DNA from 3 places in the Flintibacter hominis genome. Region 2 is predicted to be linked to each of the others. Evidence: a T-box and tRNA genes for the amino acid it is inferred to sense, from the RefSeq annotation. Region 2 holds a T-box; the other regions hold tRNA genes.
What was found. The T-box of region 2 lies ahead of H8S11_RS09360 (glycine--tRNA ligase). A T-box ahead of a tRNA ligase gene usually reads a tRNA of that ligase, here a tRNA-Gly.

Region 1 (7,391 bases), on a different contig from region 2:
GAACAACACCCTGGCGCCTACCGCCGGGGCCACCCGTGCCGAGGTAGCACAGATCTTTATGAACTTCTGTACGGAACTGGCGGAATGATCCTTATGGAATAAGACAATAGCGCGGCCGCCCTTCTTACAGGGCGGCCGCGCTGTCGTAAAATCAGCAGACAAAAAGGCGGCGCGACAAACAGTCACGCCGCCTATTGCGATTCATGGAAACTATGGGTTCAGGCTTTCCAAAGGCCATGGAGGTTGCAGTACTCATAAGCGGCCACCAGCTGATCGCCGTCAGCCAGCACAAAGGAGGCCTGCGGCTTCTCACCAGGTTGGAGATATTTGATTTGGCTGCCGTGTTTGGTCTCGATGGCGATGAACTGAATAAAATGCTCGGGCAGCATGGGATGCTCCACAGAGCCTACCTTGACCTGAACAGTGCTGCCCTGAACTTCCACAACAGGTACGTGCTTCTCGGCGGCGCCGTCAGTGGTGCCTGGAACCAGCTCGGTCATCTTCTGGCCACAGCACATGACAGGTACGCCGGCGGAATGAACAAAGGTGATGATATTGCCGCAGTGCTCACAGCGATAAAATTTCATAATAATAACTCCTCTCATTATTTGCTTATAATTTTATTATAGTATGCCCAGAAGAGAAAGTCAAGAAAAGAGATTGGAATACTCCAAAATAATCCAATTATTTTGGGGAAGAATTGTTCCTCAAAATATGAGAATTTTCCCTTGCAAAGTACAGACGATTATGCTATCATATATAAGCTATCAAGTTGCAGGTGTAGTTCAATGGCAGAATGTCAGCTTCCCAAGCTGAACACGAGGGTTCGATTCCCTTCACCTGCTCCAAGTTAAAAGCTACATTTTAGCCTTATTGACGAGGCTGAAATGTAGCTTTTCTTTTTGTAAAAACCTCCATATTATACTGCTCATGTGCATTATGAGTAGGAAACATGGAGGTTTTGTTATACCCAAAAATGTTATTGAGATTCCACAGCGCCAAAAATCAGGACCAATTTGGACACAGCAGCTTCGAGTAGCGGCCCACTGTCGTACCAGCACCAGCCATGAGGAACAGCAGAACAGTTTGAACAATCAAATCGAATTCTACATGGACTACATCCAAAGGAATCCCTATTGGCAGTTTGTCGCAGTTTACTATGATACCGCATCAGGTCTGCGACCAAATAAACGACCTGGGTACCAACAGATGATGCGGGATTGTAGGAAGAAGAAAATTGACCTCATCCTTCTAAAGTCTCTCAGTCGATTCGGGCGAGATACATTGGAAACCATCGAACAAATTAGGAGGCTTAGGACGATGAATATTGGTGTCTACATCGAAACAGGAGGATTGAATACCATGACAGTAAGCGACAGTATTATTGACCAGTATGCCGCTCTGGATCAGGCGGAAAGCCAGTCCCGTAGTGAGAACATCAAGTTCGGCATCCGTCACCGTATGAGGAGCGGCAAAACGCTTCTCAATCACACCCAGTTCCTTGGCTATACCAAAGGCCCTGACAGTGTGCTTCAAATCGTTCCCGAGGAGGCCGAGGTCGTCCGAAAGATTTTTGAGTTGTACATCCAAGGCAATGGGGTACGGAAGATCAAAAAATATCTGGAGAGCCATGGCATTAAGACAGTCACTGGAAAGACAGAGTGGAGTACCTCCACCATTGACAGAATGCTGAGTAATGAGAAGTATATTGGACAGGTGTTGATGCAGAAAAGCTTCACACCGGATTATCTGACTGGAAAGAAAGAAAAGAACAGTGGGCAGCTTGCCATGTACTTGGTGGAAAATGCTCATGAGCCCATCATTGACCGAGAAACTTTTGATAGGGTGCAGGAGAGGAAAGGGCATATCAAACACACAGTACAAATGGAGTGGATGTTGTGATATAAGATCTGCCCTCTATATCGTAGGACAGAATCAAGGAAGTCCTTTGTGAGAAGGTAGGACTGAGTACATTCGACGGAGATGAGATCAAAGACAAGGTTGATGTCATTTTGGTCCAGTCTGATGGAAGTTTACAGATTGAACTGCAATGTGTGGAATATTTCGAGATGCTCCCGAATTAAGTCTATCCTTGCAGCATACTGTCTGGTATAATATCCCTATAAGCACTTATGCGTGGGGAGGGGATTATGATGCCAACAACGATTGACAGCATGACGGGGATAAATATAAAATCTCCATTTTTTGACACGATTACCTTACTTGATTTGTTCCCTACTCATCAAGCACCGAAAAAGAACCGAGTCGCACTGGTGTATGGAGCTAACGGGAGTGGTAAGAGTACGATTGCGCAGGGATTTAGAGAATACGCAATGTCAACAACACCCAAAACAGTAGATTTAATTCCTGTAGTTGGAACAGATATCATTAAAATGTCGCCAGGATTGAAAGCCGAGAAATTCTTTGTTTTTGACGAAACATATGTTTCTCGAAATATAAAAGTACAGGAAAGCGGTTTGGGGACAATTGTTCTATTTGGCAAACAAGTTGAACTTGAAAAGCAGTTGGAGGAACTGGAGAAACAGATTGTTCAAGCTCAAACTGACATCGATTCCAAAAGTGAGTCTATCCAACAGTATAATTCAGCAACTAATGTGGTGGCTCCAGAATACTGGAAAAATTTAATTATTAAAAAATTACAGGCCGCTGGCGGGTGGGCTGAAATGAGTGGCCTCCGTATAAAAAAGAACCACATTAAGACACGTGTAACAGAGATAGAAGTAGATAGACTTGGTAAGTTAAGACCTCGTATGGATGAGGCAACAACGCGTGCAAAACTTGATGAATTGTTGGTTGTCTTTGATAGTACTGATGCCTCTGCATTACCTATTAGTTCACAGATTCAAACTATCGGGTCTCCAGAAAAGATAGTAGAAGCTGCAAAAATACTTTTAGCAAAAGTGCCACAAAAACCCACATTGACTTTGCGTGAACAGGAGTTGCTTCAGTCGATGGGCATTGATGTGCTTTCAACTGCAAGGGGGTTCTTATCGGTAAGATCGCACAAGATTTGCCCAACCTGTTTACAGCCAATATCTGAGGAACATCGGGTAGCATCGTTACAGCAAATTGAGAATATTTTGAACCGCGAAGTAGAGGAATACCGCAACGAGCTAAAAAAGTTAATATTGTCCGAAATCCAAGCAGATTTTTATCAGGACTATAGTGTCTTGGATTTGGAACTCTTTGGGAAATTAATCTTACAAATATCCTCTGTTAATAGTGCAATTGGAAATCACAATAAAGTTGTCCAAGCAAAAATTTCCAATCCCCTTTCTCTGGCACAGTATGATACCTTCACAGATTTAATAACCGCATATAAACAGCTGAATGATATTTTAGTGAAGTTAGAAGATAAAAGATCGTCCTATAATCAAATTATTACAAATAGGCAGACTACAGAGAAAGAACTTTTGAAATTGAATGATGAGATTGCCCATTATACAATTGACTCTGAATATCAGTCGTTGATGTCACGGAGAACAGCAAAGGAAACCACAGAGAAAGAGTTGGCCAAGGCACTTCAAGCTAAAAATGGTCTTTTAGATGAGCGTCAACTTTTGGATGCACAACGAAAGAACCTTCAAATCGCTGTTGAGCAGATTAACGAATCACTTTCTTATATCTTCTATAGTGATACCAGACTCCAATTATATCTTGGAAGCGACCAAATGTACCATTTGAAAGTAAATGGGAAAGATGTTTCTCCGAATAAGATATCATGTGGGGAACGAAATGCTTTGGCCTTAAGCTATTTCTTTACCGAAATTGCAAAAGGAACAGAATTTCAAAAGCTATACGATGATGAAATGTTCTTGGTTATTGATGATCCTGTTTCAAGTTTTGATGTTGAAAATCGAGTAGGAATTTTGTCATTTTTAAGATATAAGCTAAATCAGGTTCTTACATCATGTGCAACAACAAAAATCCTAATGATGACGCATGATGTGAGTGTGATGTTTGATTTGCAGAAAGCCCTGGCTGAAATTTCTTCGAATTGTGCTGGAATCGGGAAGCACTCTGAGTACTGCTCGTTCCAACTTCTAAATAAGGCAGTAACCCTGTTTAGGGCAGAGTCTCATAATGAATATACGCGGCTAATGCGTTGTGTATATGAATATGGTTGTAATCCTGATTTTGCGGCGGAACTAACTATTGGTAACACAACAAGACGAGTCTTGGAAGCGTTTGCAACATTCACATTTAAAGAGGGTGTCGAGAAAGTTAGCCTGAATCCACGGGTTCTCGCGCTAATTCCTGATCAGAATAAAAGAGCATATTTTCAGAATTCCATGTATCGCTTAGTCTTGAATACTGAAAGCCATACTAAGGAAAATGTACAAGGAGCACCAGAGATGAGTTTCTTCAGTCATCTTACCACAACAGAGAAACAACGCACTGCCAGAGATGTCTTGTGTTTTATGTATTGTGTTAACCCTGCACATGTACTGTCTCATTTACCAGATGCCCGGAAAGAATTGGATGATTGGATGACAAATGTGAAATAGAGCGGAACCTTTAACAAAATATCGATTTTAACCGTCCTTTGCAAAAGAAAATGCGACTTGTTTCGACAAGTCGCATTTTCTTTTGGGTTTCGCTCCCGTTGGTCGCTCCACCCTTCGGTGATTGAAATGCTCGGGCGAAGTGAATTCGCCCTGCGTCAAGGTTTTGCCTGTGGCAAAACGCTTGTACGGCGCAAAGGCGCCGCCGACCAGAAGGCCGGTTGGATGCTTCTCAAGAAAAATTGCAAACGACCTGAGAGGATTTGGATTGTTACCCCTTGCCAAAAAGCCGCAACAATTTGGATATAGTGGGCTGTAAGCTTACTGTTCCAAGGTGTTGCGGCTTTTTATTTGTAAAATTTCTGAAGGTAAAAAAGATGCCAGACAAGAATTTTTCAAACTGGATGGATTTGAACTACGGTTTTCGGAGAATTGAAAACTCAGATGGCAATCAGTGCCCTCTTCAAATCAAAAAGGGCGCTGGTCAGCAGAAAAAATGAATACGAAAAATGGAGCCCCGGTTTGTTGGTATCAGAGAATCAACAGACCGGTTTTTTCGATTTCTTGCGCAAATAAAAAAGACCTGCTAAGCCAAGGAGGGAAGGAATCACATGAACAACGCACAATACTCCTATTTTACGGAGATTGAAATCGCTCTCCAGAAAGTCGGCTACACGGTACAGCCCGAGGAGAAGGGCTCCTGCCAATTGAATGGAATGACCGCCGACTGTGCCAACTCACCGAGGGCGGCGGCATCCGCTGATACTACAGACCCTGCAGCAGAAGTGGCTCGAGGCCAGGTTACAGATATTGCCGGTGTGGTCAGGGAGTACATGACACTCATCGAGCAGGCCCCAGACCTGAAAGCAAATGGACTGGGCGAGAACTATAAGCTTCTGGCGGAGTTTAACGGCGCTGTGCTTGCCGGTCACTCCAGCAGATACGGAGTTGAGTTTGTCACATGGGAGTGGAACTGCGGTCAAACCGGGCTGTTCGTTGGCACAGAACATTATGGAGGCCCCGGCGATTTCGAACTGCGGGGCGGCGTTATAGAGTCTGTCAATCCGTCCGAACGGACCTGCTCAGTGCGCGGTGAGTTCTTCACCATGTGCGATGTACCGCTCCACGATGTACTGGGCCGGTACGATGAGACCGCGGAGGGGGAACACTATGGCTTCCCACATGTGCGGCCCCTGTTCGGGGAAAAACGTGACCTAGCTGGCCAATATCGGCGGGAGACCGAGGAGAGCTGGAACGCACAACAGACGGAGACGCAGGCGTCAGATTGCCGTCGTCCGGGATTTGCTGGAGGATATGTCCTCCTATCTGCCTTGGGCGGCGGGTAGCAACGAGCTGGATGATGTGCTGGACCGGGCGGAGCGTATACTCCCCACGTGACACCGGCGATTGCGCCGATCCGGTTCACCAGCATCCTTCTGGGCTGGGAAACGGGCCCCAGCGAAAGCTGCTGTACCTCCGGTGCGGTGACAACCCCGGAGCAGGTCATGGATACCAAACTGTACAGGGTCTCTCACAGAGTTACCTGGAGGTGGCGGACTGGCCGGCGGTCTGTGTGCTCTATCACAGAAGCGGCCGGGATATGCCCTTCGGAGTGGAAAACGCCATTGAATTCGATCTGGAGATCATGAACCGCGCTGGTGACCGCTTTCTAGACCTGCCTGGGATTCGCTGGAGGATTGGCCCTTATGAGTTTTACTGTGAGCCGGGTCTGGATCAAAACACTCCCCAAGCGATAGAGGAAGCTAAGATGCCTGGTCCACACAGGGCTATGTTAAGAGGAGGTACCAGAAATGCAGGAGACCGAGATTATCCTCTCCTTTGACGGAGAGATTGGATGCGCTGAATCGTCAGCTAAAGGATGAGACCGTGTAGGATAAGCTCGGGGACTATCTGGACCTGCTCATCAATGAGTTGGTCCCTGAGCGGGAGTACAGCTACGTCAGCCGGAAGCTCTGGCAGGGGAATCAGCAGGCCCTGCAGGAACTGGAGGCCGCAAAGCGGTTCGCCGTTTTCCACATCCGGGAGTCTGGATAGGACCCTGTCTTCAGATGGAACGGACTCTAGAGTTCCTAGATGCCGTCCGGCTCCTACGCTCCTACCTGCGGGGAGAGTGCGGGGCCTCCTCTTTTGAACAGATGCTATACCAGGCGGAGGATATCTCCGAGGTGGACAGCCTCCTGAATTTTTACCTGGAGACGTCCTTCGACGTGGATGCGGTTTTCGGGACTCAGGTCTGCACTACAAAGAACGGCGACTGTCTGAATGTCTACGCCAACTACGATATGGCATCCGGTCAGGTCTGCGATTAGAGATCGCACTCCACCGGCGGACGGCAGTGGAACGGTCCTCTCCTATCACCTCAACGCGGCTGAAAAGGAAGTCCTGCAACGGAAGATAGAGGACTACTGTCAGGAGTAGACGGGCATGGGCCTTGCGGAATACAGCGCCCAGGTCATGGCAGAGGATCTGTAGCCGCCCACCGGGCCGACCATGTGACCTGGGTGTCTACGTCAAAGCGAGGGCGCATTTCTCGTTGGATTTTTTGAATGGCTTTTCCCGCGGGGATGTGGCATTGTGTGGTCAGTTGCAAAGAGCGGTAAACTTATAAAATGGAGGAAAAGGAACTACTGGAGACTGCTGAGAGCTGAGTCCAACTGGCACAGATGATCCACTGCGGGGTGGTTGCGCCATTCCCTCTCCGTGACCGCGCCCGATCCCCCCCCCATGACTGATAATCAGGATACCAATATCATCAGAGGCGGGTAATGCATATGACGATACAGTAAGCTCCGCAGACCACAGACGGGAAGCTGAAAAGCTGTTCCTTCCAGAAAAATATTTACT
Region 2 (7,391 bases):
GCGGCACGGGACGGGGTGACCATGTGGCCTATGCCCAAGACAACGTAACTGACAGCGGAGGTGGCTCTTATGCCCCCAAAAATCTTAGTCATCAGCGGCCCCACCGCCTCCGGCAAGACAAAGCTGGCGGTGGCGCTGGCCAAGGCCCGGGGCGGCGAGGTGGTGTCCGCCGACTCCATGCAGATCTACCGCCGCATGGACATCGGCACCGCCAAGCCCACCCATGAGGAGATGGAGGGTGTGCCCCACCATATGCTGGATGTGGCCGAGCCGGAAGAAAACTTCTCTGTGGCCCGGTATGTGGACATGGCCGCCCGCTGTGTGGACGACATTCTCGCCCGGGGCGGTCTGCCCATCGTGGCCGGAGGGACCGGACTGTATATCGACTCCCTGCTTTCCGGGCGGACCTTCGCCCACTTTGACCCGGACAGCGCCCTCCGTGCCCAACTGGAGGAGCGGGTCCGGCGGGAGGGGGGCCAGGCCCTGCTGGACGAGCTGGCCAGGGCGGACCCGGATACCGCCGCCCGCCTCCACCCCAACGATGAGAAGCGGATCGTCCGTGCCCTGGAGGTCTATCTGTCCACGGGAAAGACCATCACCCAGCACAACAGGGAGACCCTGGCCCTGCCCCCCCGCTATGACGCCCTGACCATCACCCTGGCCTTTCAGCGCCGGGAGGATATGTGGGCCCGCATCGACCGCCGGGTGGACGAAATGATGGAACGGGGGCTGGCACAGGAGGTCCGCTCCCTGCTGGACAGCGGCGTGCCGGAGAAGTGCACTGCCATGCAGGCCATCGGCTATAAGGAGATGGCCGCCGCCCTGCGGGGAGACGGGGATGTGGACCGGGCCGCGAGGGAGATCCAGCTGCGCTCCCGTCAGTACGCCAAGCGGCAGCTCACCTGGTTCCGCCGGAACGGGGCGGCCAAATGGATCACCTGGGACTCTGAGCCAAATTTTGCCCAGGCCCTCCAGGTTTCGACAGGATATCTGGAAGATTTTGGTATATAGTGGAAGCACTCAAGGGTGGAAAACAAATCTGATTTCCCCCTTAAAGAAAAAAGGAGTGCTACATATCATGCAGAAAACCAACAACCTTCAAGAAATCTTCCTGACCCAGGTCCGCCGGGACCGCCGGCCCGTCACCATGTTTTTGATGAACGGCTTTCAGATGCGGGGCTATGTCACCGGATTTGACGCCTTTACTGTAGTGCTGACCAGCGATGGCAAGCAGCAGATCATTTATAAACACGCCATTTCCACCATCGTTCCGGAGCGGCCGGTGCCCCTGTGCGAGCCCGGGGAGGGAGACTAATCTGCTGCTTGCCGCGGGAGCGCCAGCGACCCGCGCGAAGCGCGTAAAATTGCCGGCCGAGCCGGCAATTTCCGGAGGGGCAATTCATTTGCCCCGAGGATATAAAAAAACGGGACCCCATGGGGGCTTGCCCCCCCATGGGAAAAGCAGCAGATCATTTATAAACACGCCATTTCCACCATCGTCCCGGAGCGGCCGGTGCCCCTGTGCGATCCGGGGGAGCTGGAATGACCACCGCCTGTCCCAAGGGCGGTCTAGTGGCTCCAGGGCTGTGAATTGCGGGTCCTCCGGGGTTCCGCCGGGGCAGGCACGCTGTACAGAAAGAGAGAATACCCATGAAGCAAGGACAATCTGTCATCACACTGGTGATGGTCCTCATCGCCGGGGCGCTGGCCATCTACTTTGGCTACTACGTCTTTGACACCTTGAACGACCCCTTCACCACCACTCTGGCCTACTCCTACACGGTCAACGACAGCGTGGAGGCCGATGGCCTGCTGGTCCGTGAGGAGAAGGCGCTGTCCGGTCAGGCCGGCATCCTGGACGTGACCCGGACCGAGGGAGAGAAGGTGGGCGTGGGCCAGACCGTGGCTCTTATCTACCGGGACAGCCAGGCCCAGGCCGACCAGGCCGAACTGGACAGGCTGTCCATGGAGATCGAGCTGCTCCAATATGCCGCCGCCCAGAGCGGCGATGTGGAGTCGGCCGCCCGGCTGGATGAGGATATCCTCCAGTCCGTGGTATCTCTGCGGGCCTCTACGGCCCTGGGGGACTACGCCGATCTGGAGGATCAGGTGCGGGAGGTAAAGAGCGGCGTCCTGAAGCGGGGCTATACCTACGGCGACGGCCTCACCTCCGCCGATTTGACGGCCCAGCTCCAGAGCCTGAAGAGCCAGCGTTCCGCCCTGTACAAGCAGTCTTCCGGGGCCACGACCCGGATCACCGCCGACCGGTCCGGCGTGTTCTCCAGCCTGGTGGACGGCTATGAGAGCTTGCTGACTCCGGAAACGGTGTTCCAGCTCACCCCCTCCTCCCTGGCCGCCATGATGGACAGCCAGAGCGCCGACGAAGGCGCGGTGGGCAAGCTTATCACCTCCGACCGGTGGTACTTTGCCGCCAGCCTGCCCAACGAGGCGGCGGAGCGGCTGCGGGAGGGGGGAACGGCCCTCCTCCGGTTTACCGGGGACTTCTCCCAGGACGTGGACATGCGGGTGGAGCAGGTGGGTCCCACAGAGGGAGAGGTGACCCTGGTGGTCTTTTCCTCGGACCGGTATCTGGCCCGTACCACTCTGCTGCGCCATCAGACGGCAGAGCTGATTTTTGAGAGCTTCTCCGGCCTGCGGGTGCCCAAGGAGGCAGTCCGTATGATAAAATCTACCCAGAAAGATGAGGAGACCGGCGAGGAGCGGGAGGTCAGCAAGCTGGGCGTCTATGTGCTGGTGGCCGGCCGGGCGGAGTTTAAGGGCATCCAGGTGGTGACGGAGGGCGGCGACTACTATGTGGTCAAGCCTACTTCCACCAGCAGCGATGCCCTGCGGGCCGGGGACGAGGTCATCACCCAGGCCATCGGACTGTTTGACGGCCAACTGCTTCAATTCTAGAGAGGATTAAAAGGGGAAGATCCCTTGAGATAGAGAGAAGGTCATATTTTATGGAGCTGGCACAAAATATTCAGGCGGTGCGGGCAAAAATCGCCCAGGCGGCGGCTGACGCCGGCCGGACGCCGGGTGAGATCACCCTGTGCGCCGCCACCAAGGTACAGACGGACGAAACCATCCGGGCGGCCATTGCCGCCGGGGTCCAGGTGTGCGGGGAAAACCGGGTTCAAGAGCTGACCGCCCACCTGGAGGCCGGGGCCTATGAGGGGGCCGGGGTCCACTTTATCGGCCACCTCCAGACCAACAAGGTCAAGCAGGTGGTGGGAAAGGTGGAGCTCATCCATTCGGTGGACTCGGAGCGCCTACTCCGGGCCATCCACAGCCAGGCGGAGAAGTTGGGCATCGTCCAGGACATCTTGCTGGAGGTCAATATCGCCGGCGAGGAGAGCAAGGGAGGCTGCTCCCCCCAGGAGGCGGAGGAGCTGGCCCGGCTGACGGCCCAGCTTCCCCATGTCCGGCTCCGGGGCCTGATGGCTATTCCTCCGGTCTCGCTGGAAATTGGTTCCAACCGGCCATATTTTCAGGCCATGCGACAGCTTTTTGTTGACATAAAGGAGAAAATGTCGGATAATCAAGCTAGTATAGACTGTCTGTCCATGGGGATGAGCGGCGACTACGCCGACGCCATCGCCGAGGGATCTACTCTTGTCCGGGTGGGCACCGCCCTGTTTGGGCCCCGGCCTCCCATGGGCACGCCCCGGACGGACATACACAAATGACGCGCTGAAGAAAAGAGGAACGTGTGATGGGACTTTTTGACGAATTTAAGCGTTTGGCCCACCCCTATGAGGACGAGGAGCCCGACGACGACTTTGATGGCTTTGACGACTTCGACGCCCCCGCCCCACGGGCAGAGCGCCGGGAGCGGCCCGAGCGGTTGGAGCGGTCCTCCCGGAATGTGGACACCCTGTACGGCTCCTCCCAGGAGGAGGAGCGCCGGAGCAACAAGGTGGTCAACATCCGGGCGGCGACCCAGCTCCAGGTGGTGCTGGTCAAACCGGAGAAGTTTGAGGACGCCTCCGCCATCGCCGACCATCTGCGGGAGAAGCGAACGGTGGTGCTGAACCTGGAGTCCACCAACAAGGAGATCGCCCGCCGCCTGCTGGACTTCCTGTCCGGCGTGGCCTACGCCAACGAGGGCAAGATCAAAAAGGTGGCCATCTCCACCTATATCATCACCCCTTACAACGTGGATATCCTGGGCGACCTGATCGACGAACTGGAGAACAACGGGCTATATTTCTGAGATCGCCGCCCAAGCCCCGTCACGGATGGGGCGGCGCGGCAAGCGCCGTAAATTGGAAGGGCCGGCATACCCGTCGGCCCGCTTCCCTTTTGGCAGTAGAAAGATTTTAGGAGGGATCACACTATGCTTACGCCCCAGGAAGTGTCTGAGCGCGCCTTTCAAAAGGCCACCTTCAACGGCTACAATATGTCCCAGGTGGACGAATTTTTGGATATTCTGACGGCGGATTACTCCGCCCTGTACAGCGAGAACGCCGTGCTGAAAAGCAAGATGAAGGTGTTGGCCGACAAGGTGGAGGAGTACCGGGCCACCGAGGACGCCATGCGGCAGGCCTTTATGATTGCCCAGCGCCGGGCGGATGATCTGGTCCGGGAGGCGGAGCAGAAGCGTGCCGCCCTGATCCACGAGGCGGAGGGCGAAGCGCGCCAGCGTATGGAGAGCATTACCAAGGAGGTGGAGGCGGAGGAGTTCCGGCTTCAGCAGGCCAAGAACGCCACCGCCGCCTTTGTGGATAAGCTGCGGGCCATCCACGCCAAGCAGGAGGAATTTTTGGACCAGCTGGGCGAGATGTGTCCCGACGCCCAGCCCCAGCCGGCCCCTGATCCGGTGGAGGAAACGGTGTCCGAGATAGACGACAATGTTCAGCGATTGCTGAACCAGGCCATGCTGGAGGCCACGGCGGAGAATTTGAAGGCCCGCCAGGAGGCGGAGGAGGAGCCTGAGGATCTGGAGGATACCGCCGAGTTTGGCCCCGTGTCGGGCGGCGAGGCGGAGGACGAAGATGAGGAGGATCTGCCCCCAGTCCGGGGCAGCCGCATTAACTTCGGTGAGCTCCAGTTCGGCCGAGACTATGAGATCAAATGAAGAGAGCCGGACTTGTCCGGTGTGAAATAAGCGGCCTCTCAACCGATTTCCGGCTGAGAGGCCGCTTCACGCTGTCCATCTTCCGCGCCGCCGCGGAGGAGGGTAAAGATGGGCTCCTCCTGAGGCGGGGTCCCCCCCGCCGCCTGCCATCCAGCGGCAAAGGCCAGACGGGCCAGGGTGAACATCTGGTTCGCCGCCTCGTCATAGTCCCTCCGCTCTAAAAAGCAGGAGAAGGCGGCTTCAAAATCATTGGAATACATATGCATCACCTCTTGATAGACATGATACTACATTATTTGACATTAATCAACATGAATTAATCGTACTTTACCATAAATAATAGTATTATCTCCACAATGAGGTGGTACGATGAAGCCATTAAAAAAATCTGTGACAATTACATTAGATGACCCAATACTGGAGCAGACAAAGCGTCTGGCTGAAAGAGAGGACCGCTCTTTGTCCAGCTATATCAATCTGCTCCTGAAGGCCCATCTGGAGCGGATGGAAAAAAACGGGGCTGACGGGGCGAAAAAACCGTAAATTCCCTTGACAACGGGGAAAAACTGTCATACAATACGCTTCAAAGCAAGGACAGAGAATAGTACCCAGCGGCGGGGCTTCAGAGAGAGGATGGCTGGTGAAAATCCTCCAAAGCCGCGAAGGGAAGGCGCCTCTGGAGCGCGGGCAGGAAATGGCCCGCCGGTCCCCCCGCCGTTACCGGGAACGAAGCGCGTGTCAGCCAGACACGAATTCAGGTGGAACCGCGGATATTTGTAACATATTCGCCCTGAGCCCAAAGGGCTCGGGGCGCTTTTTTTGCTCTGGGCCATGAGAAGAACCCATGATCCTGGTAGGGCGGGGGCTTGCCCCCGCCGTTCTATCGGTTCATGTCCTGTGCCGGGGGCGGGGGCAAGCCCCCGCCCTACCGTCTTCTTCTCAACGAAAAAACAAAGAAAAAGGAGCAAGCATCATGAAAAACACCGAAAAGACCATGGAGAAGATCGTCAACCTGTGTAAGGGCCGGGGCTTCATTTTCTCCGGCAGCGAGATCTACGGCGGACTGGCCAACACCTGGGACTACGGCCCCCTGGGTGTGGAGCTGAAAAACAATGTGAAAAAGGCATGGTGGAAGAAGTTCGTTCAGGAGAACCCCTACAACGTGGGCCTGGACGCCGCCATTTTGATGAATCCCCAGGTGTGGGTGGCCTCCGGCCACGTGGGCGGCTTCTCCGACCCCCTGATGGACTGCAAGGAGTGTAAGGAACGCTTCCGCGCCGACAAGGTCATCGAGGATTGGTGCCAGGAGAACAGCTTTGACCTGGGCCACAGCGTGGACGCCATGAGCCAGGCCCAGATGAAGGAGTTTGTGGAGGAGCACAACATCCCCTGCCCCTCCTGCGGCAAGCACAACTGGACCGACATCCGCCAGTTTAACCTGATGTTCAAGACCTTCCAGGGTGTTACCGAGGACGCAAAAAACACCGTCTACCTCCGCCCCGAAACCGCCCAGGGCATCTTTGTCAACTTCCAGAACGTCCAGCGCACCACCCGCCGGAAGCTGCCCTTCGGCGTGTGCCAGGTGGGCAAGTCCTTCCGCAACGAGATCACCCCCGGAAACTTCACCTTCCGTACCCGTGAATTTGAGCAGATGGAGCTGGAGTTCTTCTGCACCCCCGGCACCGAGCTGGAATGGTTCGCCTACTGGAAGGACTTCTGCCATCAGTGGCTGTTGAACCTGGGCATGAGGGATGAGAATTTACGCCTGCGGGACCACGACCCGGAGGAGCTGTCCCACTACTCCAACGCCACCACTGACTTTGAGTTCGTATTCCCCTTCGGCTGGGGCGAGCTGTGGGGCGTGGCCAGCCGGACCAACTTCGACCTGACCGCCCACCAGAACACCTCCGGCAAGGACATGACCTACTTCGACCAGGAGAAGAACGAGCACTATATCCCCTATGTGGTGGAGCCCTCCCTGGGCGCCGACCGGGTGACACTGGCCTTCCTGGTGGACGCCTATGACGAGGAGGTGGTGGATGCCGAGAAGAACGATGTCCGCACTGTCCTGCGCCTCCACCCTGCCCTGGCCCCCTTCAAGTGCGCCGTGCTTCCCCTGTCCAAGAAGCTGGCCGACAAGGGCCGGGAGATCCAGGCCGAGCTGTCCAAGTATTTCATGGTGGACTACGACGACGCCGGCTCCATCGGCAAGCGTTACCGCCGGCAGGACGAGATCGGCACCCCCTACTGCATCACTGTGGACTTCCAGACCGTGGGCAGCGACACCGATGAGGCGGACAACGCCGTT
Region 3 (7,391 bases), on a different contig from region 2:
GATGGCCGCGCCGGACATACCAGCAAAGATTAGGCTCAACACAACCGCTACGCGGGAGGAGTAACCCCGTTTTCCCTTTGCCAGCGCCCGGGCAAAATCAAAGCCGCGGGTGGTCTCTCCCAGCTCGCTGACCAGATTGCCCATAAGGATGAAGGCTGGAACCGCCAGCAGGGAAAAGGACATACAGGACTGATAAAAAGAGTAGCCCACCAGTGCCAGCGACGTGTCGGTCAGGATATAGTATGCGATGGCAGGCAGACCCATAGCCACCACGATGGGGGCGCCGACCCCCAGCAAGGCCACAAAGCCAAGCAACAGCAACAGCATGTTCACGCTCTCTCAGCCCTCCTCTCTTTGATCAGGGCAGAAATACTAATTAGATTCTGGATAATCCACATGGCGGATCCCAGAACGATCAGCGCATGAATCGCAACGATGGGAATGTGAGTGGCAGCGGTAGTCAGCTTTGAAATGGGCGGAATCAGAAGGTATTCGCTGTAGATGACAAAAGCGCAGTACATGCAGCAGATCACCTTGCCGATTACCATTAGCCAAAATTTAGTTCTGGGCCAGATCTGATAGATAATCTCCAGTTGCAGGTGCGCCTCCTCCTTCTCCGCCTGAGCGAGATAGCAGAAGATCAGGCCGGTAAAGCACATCATAGCCACTTCCTCGCTCCATGTAGTGGAAAAGCCCAGAAAAGACCGGCAGAGAACTTGAATGTCAAGCGCCGCGATGACGACGATAAGGAAGATCCCACAGACAGAATTAACAAGGCTGCGGAACCCGTCCCAGATTTTTCCCAAAGCAGACATGGCAATATCTCCTTTCGTACAAATTAGCAGGGAATGCCCGACGGACGTGCGGATGAAGAATCGTCTACTGGCTCTCGACGTTCTGAATCAGTTCAATCATGTCACCCCAGTCGTCGGAAAAATAGTCGTAGACTGTCTCAGCGGCCTCATGGAAGCTAGCCAAGTCCAGACCGTTCTCCTCGGTGATGACCGTCATGCCGCCATCGATGCAGATCTGTTTGTAGCCCTCTTCCTTTTCCACGATGCGCTGATTCATCTCGTGGGTGGCATCTACCGCAGCCTGCATCACGGCCTGTTGCTGATCCTCAGTCAGGCTGTCAAAGGTTTCACGGTTGATCCACAGACCCAGGTTTGTGGGCAGGTGGCGGGTCTCCATGCAGTAGGCCTGAACTTCATACAGGGCGGAGCTCACCAGGGTCGAGTAAGGATTCTCCTGTCCGTCAATGACATTGGTAATCAGGGCGGTCGCCACTTCACTGAAGGCCATTGGCGTAGCGGCCGCACCGAAGGCGTTGGCAAACAGCACCTGATAGAGGTCGGAGGCGACCACGCGGATTTTGGCACCCTTCATATCACTCAGGTCGTAAATGGGGAAGTTGCAGGTCAGTTGGCGGTCACCAGAGTTGAAGGCGGTGAGGAGCATGACATGGTCGTCCTCCAGCGCCTCGTTAATGGCCCGCAGGGGCTCAGAGGTGAAGGGGTTGAACACCGCCTCCTGGTGCGCCGCGTCCCGATAGACATAGGGGGCGTCAAAGGCTCCCAGCCTGGGATCCAGGTCGCCAGCAGAGGAGGGAACATACTGAATGAAGTCCACAATGCCAGCTTGGAGCGGCTGCATATCGTAGCCGCACAGGGTGTTGTCAAAGTAGCATTGAACTTCCAGCTCGCCTTTTGTGTACTCATATACCTTGTCGGCAAAAAGCTGTTCCCAGATGCCGGCGTCGGAGGATGCGGAGTTCTGATCGGTAAATTTTAATACCCGGGGCTCGTTGTTGCTGCCGGAGTCCCCGCTTCCGCAACCGGCCAGCACTGGGAGCAACAAGACGGCAGAAAGCAGGGATGCAAGGTTCCTTTTTAGTTTCATTTTTGATTCTCCTTTCTTACATTAATTATGATGGCGGAAACATTTCTTTCCCCTACACCATCTAATCCAATTTCTGCTTATCTTGGCACTTGGTATTTGGCATTTGGCGTTTGGCATACCAAAAATAGCAATCTATTTATACATCAAGTACACCAAAAAGTCAACCCAAATCATGCGAATTTTCTATATTATCCAAATATTATCGATATTATTTGTCTATTGTAACGAACTCCTCTTGAAGCTTGGTATCCAGATTCGCCGGATCAAAGCCAAGGTGTCCCGGCAACGAGAGCATTCGCTGCCTCCATGCGCTGTAGTGTTCCGACAGGTACCGGCACGCATTTTCATAGTCCCCGCTCTCCATGCACTTCAGAATGGCAAGGTGCTCCTGAGCAAAAGCATTGCCGTCCTTTCCACTGTATTTCATGCTAAGGATAGAAGCTCGGGTCACCTTTTCGTTGATCTCCTCCGAAAAGGTAAATAAGATGCTATTCCCGGATTTTCGATTGATATAGCGGTGAAAGCTGGTATCCAGCGCCATGATGCTGTAATAGGAACCGTGATCCTGCTTGGTAACGTCCATCATCTCCTGGAGGATGCCATGCAGGTGGGCAAAGTCCTCCGGTGTATATTTATAAAAGGCCAGCTCAAAGCCGAGCATGTCGATGGGCTCCCGAATCTCCAGCAGTTCCAGAATGTTCCGCCACAACAGAGGAGCAACCATGCGTATTTTTCCGTTCTGCTCCACCCAGCCTTCCTTCTCCAAAAGGGTCAGCGCATCTCGCAGCGGAGTCCGGCTCACCCCCAGCATGGAGGCAAATTCCCGTTCGTTGACGTTGCTTCCCGCTTTCAGCTTGCCTGTAATGATCAGCGATTTGATCTGCTGATAGATTTTCGTGCTGTAGCTTTTGTTCTTTTCGATTTTTTCTAAATACTGTACCATATCCTACTTCTCCATGCTTCTGGCTCAATCCCAAAAATATTCTGCTGTACCCAGCGGCAAATCCTGCATTTCTCATGCCAATTATTATATTTTTTATATCACGTTCTCTATAATATGTCAATTCCAGGATATTTCCGGCGGCTTCTCACTTGATCCCATGAATGCGGTAACGCATCAAAATTTTCCTTACCTTTACACAAAAGCAAGCCAATTATATCAAAAAATGGAAAATTCTCTAAGCAGCCTTTGGCGGTCACAATGAACAGAATAAAAGGCAATATAATTTCCTCAACTAAATTTTGTTGCAAATTTGTCAACCAATCATGACAAAGACATTTTTATATTTTTTCAAAATTTAAATTTCGGGGTTGACATCGCTCTGTTTTCTGTTATAATACCATTTGTCGCTGCGAGTGTAGCTCATCTGGTAGAGCGCCACCTTGCCAAGGTGGAGGTAGCGAGTTCGAGCCTCGTCACTCGCTCCAAGTGGAAAGACACGACATATGTCGTGTCTTTCTTTTTGAATTTTCGTGCCCAGCCACTGTCCCTTCAGGGCAGGTCAGCGGTCCCTTATTCAGCCCTGTGGTAAAGGGTTACGCTCCCCTTTACTTCACCAAAGAAAGGAATCGGAAGTATGGAACTCTTACACAAGTGGAACCATATCAGCCTAGTCAAACGGATCATCGTGGGACTTATTCTGGGCGCCGCTCTAGGCGCCCTCCTGCCTCAGGCCTCCGTCATCGGTATCCTGGGCACTCTGTTCGTCAATGCCTTGAAGGCTCTGGCCCCTCTGCTGGTCTTTTTCCTCGTCCTTCACTCCCTCTCACAGCATAAAAAGGGAGCTAAGAGCAACATGTCCGCTGTGATCGTCTTTTATCTGATTGGCACCTTTCTGGCCGCGCTGTGCGCCGTGGTGACCAGCTTTCTCTTTCCATCCACTCTGATTTTGGCCGAGCAGGCCGAGCAGGCTGCCCCTGGCGGCATCGCTGACGTGCTCCAGAATCTGCTGAACAGCGCCGTAAGCAACCCCATCTCCGCCATCGCTGAAGCAAACTATATTGGCGTGCTGCTGTGGGCCGTTGTCTTTGGACTAGCCATGCGTGAGGCCGGCGAGGGCACCAAGACCGTACTGGGCGACATCTCCAATATGCTGTCCTCCGCAATCCGATGGGTCATTAGCTGCGCCCCCTTCGGCATCCTAGGGCTTGTCTATACCACCGTATCCGATACCGGCTTTGAGTCCTTTCTGAATTATGGCCGGCTAATTCTGGTCTTAGTAGGCTGTATGCTCCTGGTAGCTCTGGTCGTCAACCCCATCATCGTCTACCTGGCTATTCGGAAAAATCCCTATCCCCTGGTCTTTCGATGTCTGAAGGACAGCGGCATCATGGCTTTCTTTACCCGCAGCTCGGCGGCTAATATCCCGGTGAATATGAAGCTGTGTGAAGACTTGGGTCTGGATAAGGAGAAGTACTCCGTTTCCATTCCCCTGGGAGCTACTATTAACATGGCTGGCGCTGCCATCACTATCACCATCCTTACCCTGGCCGCCGCCAACACGCTGGGTATCTCTGTGGACTTTCCCACTGCCCTCCTGCTGAGTTTGGTTTCCTCTGTGGCCGCCTGTGGCTCCTCCGGTGTGGCGGGAGGCTCGCTGCTCCTCATCCCAATGGCCTGCAGTATGTTCGGTATCTCCAGCGACATAGCCATGCAGGTGGTCGGCATCGGCTTTATCATCGGTGTCATTCAGGACTCCTGTGAAACCGCACTTAACTCCTCCTCCGATGTGCTGTTCACTGCCGCGGCCGAGTTCCGCAGCCGCAGGAAAGCCGGACTGGATATGGGGTATTGATGGAGGGGAGCCATTCCTCCATACGTCTAAAACAGTGGGTTAAATATAATAAGGAGGCACTGCCCTGGATTTTCCGGGCAGTGCCTCCTTTTTTATCTTGTCCCATTGACAAAGTGAGGAAACATACGCCTTAAACCTCTTGCGGTGCCTCACCTGAAGCCCTGAAAACCTTTGCGGCTCTAGCGTTCTCGGCTCTCCGATCCTCGATGGCCTCCTTCAGAAGCATATCCTTCACCTTCATCAGTCGAATGGTGTTGGCCCGCTCGTTTTCATCCAGCTTCATGGTGATATACTTGATATTTTCCTGCATCTCCGGGATCTTCACATACTCCAAAGCGTTGACCCGTCGGCGGGTCTTCTCGATCTCCTCCGCCAAAAGCTGTGAGGTCTTTTCGATCTCCGCCAGCTTCAGCATATCCTGGAACACCTGTGACATAGCGTCCACCGCGTCGTCCAGCTCGCCGCTGGTCTGGGCAAAGCCATAGGGATAGATCTCCCCTGGGTCCTGGCTGCTGGTGCGGAATTCATATTTGGGCACGTCCACTGACATGATGTTCTGGAAGGTCATATCCAGCTCCACAGACTGCTTGGGGTAGAGCAGGGACTGCTCCAGCATCTCTGGAGACATCAGAGCCGCGGCCACAGTGAAGGAGCCGTGGGCCCGCATAAGCCCCTCCTCCACCCGGCGGCGCAGGGAACGATTCTCTCGAATCACGTCCATAAACTGCTTCATCAGCTCATCTCGCTTATCCTTGAGCAGCTTATGGCCCCGCTGGGCGGTCTTTAGCCGGCCCTTGAGCCGGGTGAGCTCCATACGGGTGGGATTGATGGTCGTGGAAGGCATTTCACTCCCCCCTTAGTCCTTCTTGGGCAAATACTTGTCGATATACTCCGGCTTGATCCGCTTCAACTCACTCCGGGGCAGGATAGATAGCAGCTCCCAGCCCAAATCCAGCGTCTCCTCAATCGAGCGGTTCTCATCTGTCCCCTGAGAAACGTACCGCTTTTCAAATTCATCCGCAAATTTAGCATAGAGCAGGTCGGTGGGGCTCAACGCCGCCTCGCCCAGGATGGACATGAGCTCCTTGTTCTCCTTTCCGGTGGCGTAGGCAGAAAAGAGCTGATTCATGGTGCCTGAGTGGTCCTCCCGGGTCTTGCCCGCTCCGGTGCCCTTGTCCTTCAGACGGGACAGGGATGGCAGTACGTCCACCGGGGGATTGATGCCCCTACGGTACAGCTCCCTGGAAAGAATGATCTGCCCCTCGGTAATATAGCCGGTCAGGTCGGGAATGGGGTGGGTCTTGTCGTCCTCCGGCATAGTCAGGATAGGGATCAGGGTAATGGATCCCTCCTTGCCCAGCTGGCGGCCTGCCCGCTCATACAGGGTCGCCAGGTTGGTATACAGGTAACCGGGGTAGCCCCGGCGGCCTGGGACCTCCTTCTTGGCGGCGGAGACCTCCCGTAGCGCCTCGGCATAGTTGGTGATGTCGGTCATGATGACCAGTACGTGCATATTCTTCTCAAAGGCCAGATATTCCGCCGCTGTCAGGGCCATGCGGGGCGTGGCGATACGCTCCACTGCCGGGTCGTTGGCCAGATTGGTAAACAGCACCGTACGGTCGATGGCGCCGGTACGCCGGAACTCCTGGACGAAGAACTCCGACTCCTCAAAGGTGATGCCAATGGCGGCGAAAACCACGGCGAAGTTGGATTCCCCATCCAGCACCTTGGCCTGCCGGGCGATTTGGGCCGCCAAAGCGGCGTGAGGCAGGCCGGACCCGGAGAAGATAGGCAGCTTTTGGCCGCGGACCAGGGTGTTCAGCCCGTCAATGGTAGAGATACCCGTCTGAATGAACTCATTGGGGTAGTTGCGGGCGGCGGGATTCATGGCCAGACCGTTGATATCCCGATACTCGTCGGCCAGGATGGCTGGGCCGCCGTCAATAGGCTCCCCCATGCCGTTGAACACCCGGCCCAGCATATCTCCGGACACCCCCAGTTGAAGAGGGTGTCCCAGGAACCTGATTTTGGAGTCCGCCAGATTGATACCGGCTGAGTTTTCAAACAGCTGGACCACTGCGGTATTCCCGTTTACTTCCAACACCTGACAGCGGCGGACGGTGCCGTCGGTCAGTTCGATCTCTCCCAGCTCGTCATAGGTGACGCCCTGTACCCGGTCCACCACCATCAGGGGGCCGGATATCTCCTGTATCGTCTTATACTCTCGGATCACAGTGCATCCTCTCCCTTCTCGGCAATGGCGCTGATCTCTTCCTCCATCTCCACCAACAGGTTGGCGTAGGAGTCTTTATACAGATCAGCGGGGACGGACTTGGCCCGGCCGATCTTTTCCCGTGCGGGGATGGAGAACAGAGCGTTCAAATCGCCTCCCCGCTCTGACGCGCCCCGGCACTCCTGGTCGTACTGGTGGATCATAGCCAGCAGGCGGGCCTGGCGGTCATACTCCGAGTAGGAGTCGATGTCCGCGAAGGAGTTCTGCTGGAGGAAGTCCTCCCGGATCATCTTGGCAGTCTCCAAAGTGATCTGGTCCTTGGGGGACAGAGAGTCCTTGCCCACCAGCTGGACGATCTCGTTCAGGCTGGCCTCTTCCTGGAGGATGGCCATGGCCCATTCCCGGTTCTGCAGGAACTCCTTGCCCAGGTTTTCGTCATACCAGGGCTTCAGGGAATCCAGATA

Region 1: it encodes a tRNA-Gly, which carries the amino acid that the T-box ahead of H8S11_RS09360 (glycine--tRNA ligase) is inferred to sense. The anticodon was not compared.
Region 3: it encodes a tRNA-Gly, which carries the amino acid that the T-box ahead of H8S11_RS09360 (glycine--tRNA ligase) is inferred to sense. The anticodon was not compared.

Annotation. Positions count from the first base shown of each region.
Region 1 covers NZ_JACOPO010000013.1:31,782-39,172, reverse strand. The annotation lists gene H8S11_RS14325 (S-layer homology domain-containing protein) at 1-88, shown strand, start outside; gene H8S11_RS13145 (desulfoferrodoxin family protein) at 219-593, opposite strand; tRNA gene H8S11_RS13140 (tRNA-Gly) at 775-848, shown strand; gene H8S11_RS13135 (recombinase family protein) at 1,087-1,902, shown strand; gene H8S11_RS13130 (AAA family ATPase) at 2,151-4,529, shown strand; gene H8S11_RS14020 (hypothetical protein) at 5,138-5,872, shown strand; gene H8S11_RS13120 (hypothetical protein) at 5,884-6,369, shown strand; gene H8S11_RS14120 (hypothetical protein) at 6,459-6,581, shown strand; gene H8S11_RS13115 (hypothetical protein) at 6,596-6,856, shown strand.
Region 2 covers NZ_JACOPO010000005.1:173,509-180,899, reverse strand. The annotation lists gene H8S11_RS09410 (hypothetical protein) at 1-48, shown strand, start outside; gene miaA (tRNA (adenosine(37)-N6)-dimethylallyltransferase MiaA) at 70-1,011, shown strand; gene hfq (RNA chaperone Hfq) at 1,079-1,315, shown strand; partial or broken gene H8S11_RS14260 (RNA chaperone Hfq) at 1,460-1,546, shown strand; gene H8S11_RS09390 (biotin/lipoyl attachment domain-containing protein) at 1,651-2,916, shown strand; gene H8S11_RS09385 (YggS family pyridoxal phosphate-dependent enzyme) at 2,967-3,692, shown strand; gene H8S11_RS09380 (cell division protein SepF) at 3,719-4,219, shown strand; gene H8S11_RS09375 (DivIVA domain-containing protein) at 4,343-5,083, shown strand; gene H8S11_RS09370 (hypothetical protein) at 5,122-5,343, opposite strand; gene H8S11_RS09365 (ribbon-helix-helix domain-containing protein) at 5,453-5,626, shown strand; T-box leader at 5,666-5,879, shown strand; gene H8S11_RS09360 (glycine--tRNA ligase) at 6,057-7,391, shown strand, end outside.
Region 3 covers NZ_JACOPO010000004.1:107,790-115,180, forward strand. The annotation lists gene H8S11_RS07540 (TRAP transporter large permease) at 1-327, opposite strand, end outside; gene H8S11_RS07545 (TRAP transporter small permease) at 330-806, opposite strand; gene H8S11_RS07550 (TRAP transporter substrate-binding protein) at 880-1,899, opposite strand; gene H8S11_RS07555 (GntR family transcriptional regulator) at 2,108-2,842, opposite strand; tRNA gene H8S11_RS07560 (tRNA-Gly) at 3,252-3,327, shown strand; gene sstT (serine/threonine transporter SstT) at 3,477-4,694, shown strand; gene H8S11_RS07570 (V-type ATP synthase subunit D) at 4,825-5,538, opposite strand; gene H8S11_RS07575 (V-type ATP synthase subunit B) at 5,551-6,927, opposite strand; gene H8S11_RS07580 (V-type ATP synthase subunit A) at 6,924-7,391, opposite strand, start outside.